DNA from 3 places in the Pseudoalteromonas sp. BMB genome. Region 1 is predicted to be linked to each of the others. Evidence: predicted binding sites of a transcription regulator. Region 1 holds the regulator's gene; each other region holds the start of a gene.

Region 1 (2,275 bases):
AAGCGACAAAGGTTTTATTCAGATTGATGATGAAGATATCACTTTGCTACCGATGCACAGCCGCGCGCGACTTGGTATTGGCTATCTACCGCAAGAGTCTTCAATCTTTAGAAAACTCACGGTCTATCAAAATTTGATGGCGATTTTAGAAACTCGAAAAGACTTATCTAAAGTTGAGAGAGAAGCTGAACTAAACGAGTTACTGGACGAATTTAATATTCAACACATTCGTGACTCACAGGGCATGGCATTATCGGGAGGCGAAAGAAGACGCGTAGAAATTGCTCGCGCTTTAGCCGCTAATCCTAAGTTTATCCTGTTAGATGAACCTTTTGCTGGTGTTGATCCTATTTCGGTGTTAGATATAAAGACAATCATAGAGCACCTAAAAAATCGCGGTATCGGTGTGCTAATCACCGATCATAACGTTAGAGAAACACTGGACGTATGTGAAAAAGCCTACATCGTTTCACATGGTGAGTTAATCGCTGCAGGCACGCCAGAACATGTTTTGGCAGATCAAACCGTAAGAGATGTCTACCTAGGCGAACAATTCAAGCTATAGTTAAGACGTAGTATTAATAACTGTTAAAAAGGATTGTTAGAGATACATGAGGCAATCATTACAGCTGCGCATGGGGCAGCAACTTACAATGACTCCGCAACTGCAACAAGCCATTCGCTTGCTGCAGCTCAGTACATTGGATCTGCAACAAGAAATACAAGAAGCATTAGACAGCAATCCATTGTTGGAAGTGGAAGAAGGTGATAATACTGACGGCGAAAACGCTGACCAACACAGCCAAGAAAAGAGTAGTGCTGACGACAATCAAGATTCAAGCGATGAAGCGCAGGTTAGTGACTATGAGATAGACTCAGATACCGCCATGAGCAAAGACACTGTCAGTGATGACCTTGCCATGGATGTCACTTGGGATGAATATATGAGCGCAGCACCCGCTGCAAGTTCAGGCCCACTTCCCGATGACGATAATGTTTATCAAGGGGAAACCTCTGAATCTCTCCACGACTATCTCATGTGGCAACTTGAGCTGACACCATTTAGTCCAACAGATAGAGCGATTGCGATTGCGATTATTGAAGCAGTCGACCTGTCAGGCATTTTAACACTGTCTTGCGAAGACATTTTAGAAAGCATTAATGATGAAAGTAGCGAAGAGCCTATTGAGCTGGATGAAGTCGAAGCCGTACTCAAACGTATCCAACTTTTCGATCCTGTCGGTATCGCAGCGCGTAGTTTACAAGAGTGCTTGTGTATTCAGCTAAATCAATTCGCCCCAGATACGCCATGGATTACCGAAACGAAAATGATCCTGACAGAGCATATCGATTTGCTTGCCAGCCGTGACTATCGAACTTTGGCTAAGAAAACGCGCCTTAAAGAAGCCGATCTCAAAGAGGTCATGACGTTAATTCATAGCCTTAACCCAAAACCAGCGGCAAGCATTATTCATGAAGAGCCTGAATATGTGATCCCTGACGTATCAGTGAAAAAAGTAAAAGGTCGCTGGGTCGTAGAGCTAAATCCTGATGCTATGCCTAAAATAAGAGTAAACGACCATTACGCTGCGATGTCTAGAACGGCGAAATCCAGTACGGATAGTCAGTTTATTCGCTCACATTTACAAGAAGCAAAGTGGTTTATTAAAAGCTTAGAAAGCCGAAATGATACATTATTAAAAGTTACCAATTGCATTGTGCAACAACAACAGGCATTCTTTGAACATGGCCCCGAAGCAATGCGCCCTATGGTGCTAAATGATGTTGCTGAAATGGTTGAGATGCATGAGTCCACAATTTCCCGTGTGACAACACAAAAATACATGCATACACCTCGGGGAATATTTGAGCTGAAGTATTTCTTCTCTAGCCATGTAAGTACAGAAAATGGAGGTGAGTGCTCCTCTACAGCAATTAGAGCACTTATCAAAAAGCTGATAGCTGCAGAAAATACCGCGAAGCCATTGAGTGACAGCAAAATTGCAGATATCTTAGCTGAGCAAGGAATTAAGGTAGCGAGACGTACGATTGCAAAATATCGTGAATCCCTAGCCATTCCACCGTCAAATCAGCGTAAAAGCTTGATATAAGACGTAAAACCCAAGAAGGAAAAATGCTTATGCAACTAAATCTAACTGGTCGCCATGTAGAAATTACTGACTCATTAAGAGACTATGTCACCAACAAGTTTGCGAAGCTAGAAAGGCACTTTGATCATATCAATAACGTGCATGTGATCCTTGATGTCGAGAAG
Region 2 (2,275 bases), on a different contig from region 1:
AACTTGACCAATTTCATAGCCAAATGCAGTAACATCTACGTCATGATGACGTACTTCATTTGAAATCACCACATCGCCGACGTTTAGTGATGGTTCAAAACCACCAGCAGAACCCGTGTTGATCACGCAATCTGGCGCAAAATTGTCGATAAGCAAAGTTGTCGCAACCGTCGCTGCCACTTTACCAATGCCAGACTGTACAAGCGTTACGTCAAGACCAGCCAGTTTGCCGGTATAAAAAGTAAAGCCACCTTTGGTCAATGTTTGCGGGTTTTCCATGGTGTTACGCAAAATGGTAACTTCTTGCTCCATTGCGCCGATAATGCCTACTTTCATCAAAAGATTCCTAATTTGTGGTGGGGAAAGCCCCAGTGTCAAAATTGCTTTTATTATACGAAAGGGGTTTTGATAGGTAAAACAAAAAACGGGCTGACGCCCGTTTTGCTAGATTTCTGCCAACTGAGTTGACTGTGCTTTTGCCTGTGAAGGTGACAGTACCGCAGGTTTGTAGGTGCGGTTTCTGGTTTTCTTTGGCATCTCCACTTTTTGGCCAAGCTTGAACAAGATTGCCGCACGAACCTCCGCACTTTGGTAGCCACTTTTGATTTTCATGCGAATGTGTGGAATACCCGCAGATTCCAGAGCGCCACTGACAAACCAGTCTTTTTGTGCTTTGTGGCCGTTTTTATTGGCGTTATTGACCAAATCAACAGCGGCAACAATTTTCAGTGTCTCTTTGTCTACCAAAACATAATCCAACTGCTTATTCTTAGCTTTAGTTACCGCGGCACGACGCGCTTTTGGAGAGATCCCCGGCTTGCACTCAATCACATCAATGAGTTTAATGCGGCTTACGATTTTATATCTATCGCCAACTGCACGTTCTAATAAGTGTAGAAACGATGCTTCAACGGTGGTAAAAACAGATTCTTTACGATTAAACGGATAAGGATTGCCACCCACATCGGTGTACTTAGAAGCGACAATGGAAGCAACGACCACTAGAGCCAAAATAGCAAGTAACGCAAATTCCATACAAAACTCCAAATCAAAAAAATGACATCTGTGGTTTTATAAGCAATAGCTGTGCCAGAAGAGAGCTTAAATAAGTAGGAGATAAACATTAGGGCGGTGAGTAAGCCACTGGGGATAAGCACTTATGATATCTTTCTGCTGATTTATGTGGCATAACACATTGTATTAGCGCAATGTCGCTTAAAAACATCATAAATTACTGCAAAACCAGCCCGACTTTTAAAATCAACATGCCCTATAAAGTAATTTTTATTAAGCTTCTATATATCACTAAGTCATGTGGGATTGTTGCTTTTTTAATTTCAGTTATGTTTTGATAATATCATTTGGCGACAAAGTTACTTTTCAAGCAGTTTGATTCAACACACATACAATTATCAAAAAGTAAACAAAGTGTACTATAACAAAAAAGGATATTTATATGATACAGCGTAAAACAGTCGCTAAAATAGGGTTATTGATTTCAGCAGTTTCTGCGCAATGGTCAGTACAAGCTGATGACAAGTTAGCGGTGATTTTAAACAACCTAGAGCCAAGCTTGTTTGCGCCAAACATAGTATCGACTAATCAATTTGAGTACGGTTCTAGTTTGTCTCCAGATGGTAAAAAGTTTGCGTTTGTTAGAGCTTTAGCCCGATTTTCACACAGTGCTTTAGTCATTTCTCACAAACAAGGGGACACTTGGCAAACCCCAACATTGCTTCCTTTTAGCGGTGAATTTCACGATACAAATCCGTACTTTTCCAAAGACAGTAACACATTTTATTTTACTTCCAGAAGGCCGGTAGAGAATGTGGAAAATGGCATCTTTCAGATGTGGCAAGTCAGCTATGATGGTGATAAATTTGGCAAACCTGAGTTAGTGCCTGGCAAAATTAACGGAGATCATACTGTGATCTACCCAACTATACACACTAATAAAGATATCTACTTCTCATCTATCATAAAAGGAGCTACGGGCAGCGTAGATCTTTTTCTTTCTAAGTACCACCCTGATGGATATCAAGCGCCAATTGAGATTTCAGAGCTCAACTCCACAGCAAGTGATGCTGATCCCGAGGTTTCATCGGACGGAAAATTGCTATTTTTCACGTCAATGAGATCGGGCGGTTTAGGCCACTATGATTTGCATGTATCGGTTAAACAAAAAGATGGCAAGTGGGGGAAACCGATAAATCTAGGTGATAAAATCAATTCGCGTCGTATGGATTCAGATCCGATCCTATCAGCTGACGGTAAT
Region 3 (2,275 bases), on a different contig from region 1:
CACGATGCCAGCAAGCTTAAAGCCAAAAATTAAAAATGTCGCGGCAGTTGCGGTTCATGCTGACTTACCACCTTTTGTTAAACCCGGTCAAACCATTGACGTTACTGTGTCATCAATTGGTAGTGCTGGTAGTTTACGAGGCGGCACGTTACTTCAGACCTTTCTTAAAGGGGTTGATGGTAACGTATATGCAATTGCGCAAGGTAGCTTGATTGTCGGTGGTTTGGGCGCTGATGGTGCCGATGGGAGCCGAGTTGTGATCAACACCCCGACAGTAGGTCGGGTGGCAAACGGCGCGACAGTGGAGCGAGCAGTTCCAAGCCCCTTTACTCAGGGTGATTACATTACCTTTAACTTGAATAGACCGGATTTTACTACCGCAAAGCGCTTGGCCGACACTATCAATGGTCTTGTTGGACCAAACAGTGCTAAACCTATGGATGCAGCTTCAGTTCGAGTAATTGCACCAAGAGATCCGTCTCAGCGCGTTGCGTATTTATCTACGCTAGAGAATCTTGAATTCAAACCAGCGGATACCGCTGCGAAGATCATCGTTAACTCGCGCACAGGTACTATCGTTATCGGCAAAAATGTCAAGTTGCAGCCTGCGGCAATTACTCATGGCGGCCTTACCGTAACGATTGCTGAGCAACAAAATGTGTCTCAACCTAATGCGCTGGCGAATGGCGAAACAACAGTGACGCAGCAAAGTATTATCGACGTAAATCAGGACGACTCTCGAGCGTTTGTGTTTGACCCAGGCGTGAGCCTTGATGACTTGGTTAGGGCAATTAACCAAGTTGGTGCTGCACCTGGTGATTTAATGGCGATCCTTGAAGCGCTAAAAGAAGCGGGCGCAATAAATGGTCAATTAGTCGTCATTTGATGTTCTATTATTAATCAACTAGTTAGCCCCACAATTGTGGGGCTTTTTTTTGGCTCGGATTTTGCATTTCTATTTGTATAGTTATTAACGTCAAACAGTGCTGAGTGTATGAACACCGACCAATTGAAAAATCAAAGCTTTTTTGACCTAGGAAACCTTGATTCGATCCGTAAAGAGGCGCTGAAAGGTGCTGGCGATCAAGGTGCCTCAGATCAGGCATTGAAAAAGGCGGCACAACAGTTTGAGTCTATCTTTACGCAAATGTTGTTACAAAGCATGCGTAAAGCGAATGAGGCGCTAGAGGATAAAGACAGTCCATTTAACTCTAGTGGTGTCAAATTTTTTGAAGAAATGCATGATCAGCAACTTTCGATGCATTTATCTGAGCAGGGCAGCTTAGGACTTGCAGATCTGATTGTGCAGCAGTTGTCTCCTAATTCTGAAAAGTATAAGCCTGCCTCAGTAATGAGAGCTGACGGCGATCTTTCCTTTAAAGGACAGGCGACAGCGAGTGAGAGTGTGCGTAAACCTGAACCGCAGGCTGTCAATGTTAAGGCAAATACCTCAAGCGATGAGCAAACAGGCTTTGCTTCTCCTGAGGAATTCGTCGACAGAATTTGGAAATACGCTCAAATTGCTGCGAAAAAGCTAGGCTTGAACCCTGCGGTAATGGTTGCACAAGCTGCACTGGAAACTGGTTGGGGTAAACACATCATCAGCAAAAAAGATGGTAGTAGCAGTTTTAATCTATTCAATATCAAAGCGGATAGCCGCTGGAGTGGTGAAAGCGCCAGAAAATCGACACTTGAATTTGAGCAAGGGTTACCGGTGCAAAAGCAAGCCGATTTCCGTGCTTACAAGTCGCTAGAACAAAGCTTTGATGATTATGTCAGTTTCCTAAAAGGTAATCCGAGATACGAGCAAGCCTTAAATAAGGCTGGTGATAGTCATGCTTATTTAAGTGAGCTTCAAAATGCAGGCTACGCGACCGATCCGAATTATGCCAACAAAATTAAGTCAGTTTTAAAGCGTATTGATGTATCCGATTTCTTATCCGGTGCGCTAACAAAGGGAGTCAGATGAGATGTCATTTGATCTATTAAATATTGGTGCAGCAGGGGTTAGGGCTAACTCTGAGTTACTACAAACCACCAGTAAAAACATCGCTAACCTAAATACCAAAGGGTATATCCGTGAACGGACTGAACACGGAACAATGATAGGTGGCATGGTTGGCCGCGGTGAAACCGTGCGTTTGCTCAACCAATTTGCGCAGCAGCAATTAAATCGTGATATTTCTAATCAGTCTTACTACGAGCAGTTTGTCACTGAGGCAAGCCGTGTTGATACGTTGTTTGCACAAGACTCAAACAGTCTGAGCAAGAGCAT

The links. Region 1 encodes sigma-54, which starts transcription at its own class of promoters, with help from an activator protein. Its sites were predicted from a motif close to GTTGGCACGNNNNTNGNNT; they were not measured.
Region 2: the regulator sigma-54 is predicted to act here: its motif matches at 1,076-1,094, upstream of BB427_RS20335 (DUF2726 domain-containing protein).
Region 3: the regulator sigma-54 is predicted to act here: its motif matches at 935-953, upstream of flgJ (flagellar assembly peptidoglycan hydrolase FlgJ).

The regions. Positions count from the first base shown of each region.
Region 1 covers NZ_MBQA01000105.1:34,744-37,018, forward strand. Annotated here, with positions in the region: gene lptB (LPS export ABC transporter ATP-binding protein) at 1-565, shown strand, start outside; gene BB427_RS07665 (RNA polymerase factor sigma-54) at 612-2,111, shown strand; gene hpf (ribosome hibernation promoting factor) at 2,141-2,275, shown strand, end outside.
Region 2 covers NZ_MBQA01000202.1:12,943-15,217, forward strand. Annotated here, with positions in the region: gene mtnN (5'-methylthioadenosine/S-adenosylhomocysteine nucleosidase) at 1-336, opposite strand, end outside; gene BB427_RS20335 (DUF2726 domain-containing protein) at 445-1,035, opposite strand; gene BB427_RS20340 (PD40 domain-containing protein) at 1,457-2,275, shown strand, end outside.
Region 3 covers NZ_MBQA01000013.1:86,257-88,531, forward strand. Annotated here, with positions in the region: gene BB427_RS01650 (flagellar basal body P-ring protein FlgI) at 1-886, shown strand, start outside; gene flgJ (flagellar assembly peptidoglycan hydrolase FlgJ) at 995-1,969, shown strand; gene flgK (flagellar hook-associated protein FlgK) at 1,971-2,275, shown strand, end outside.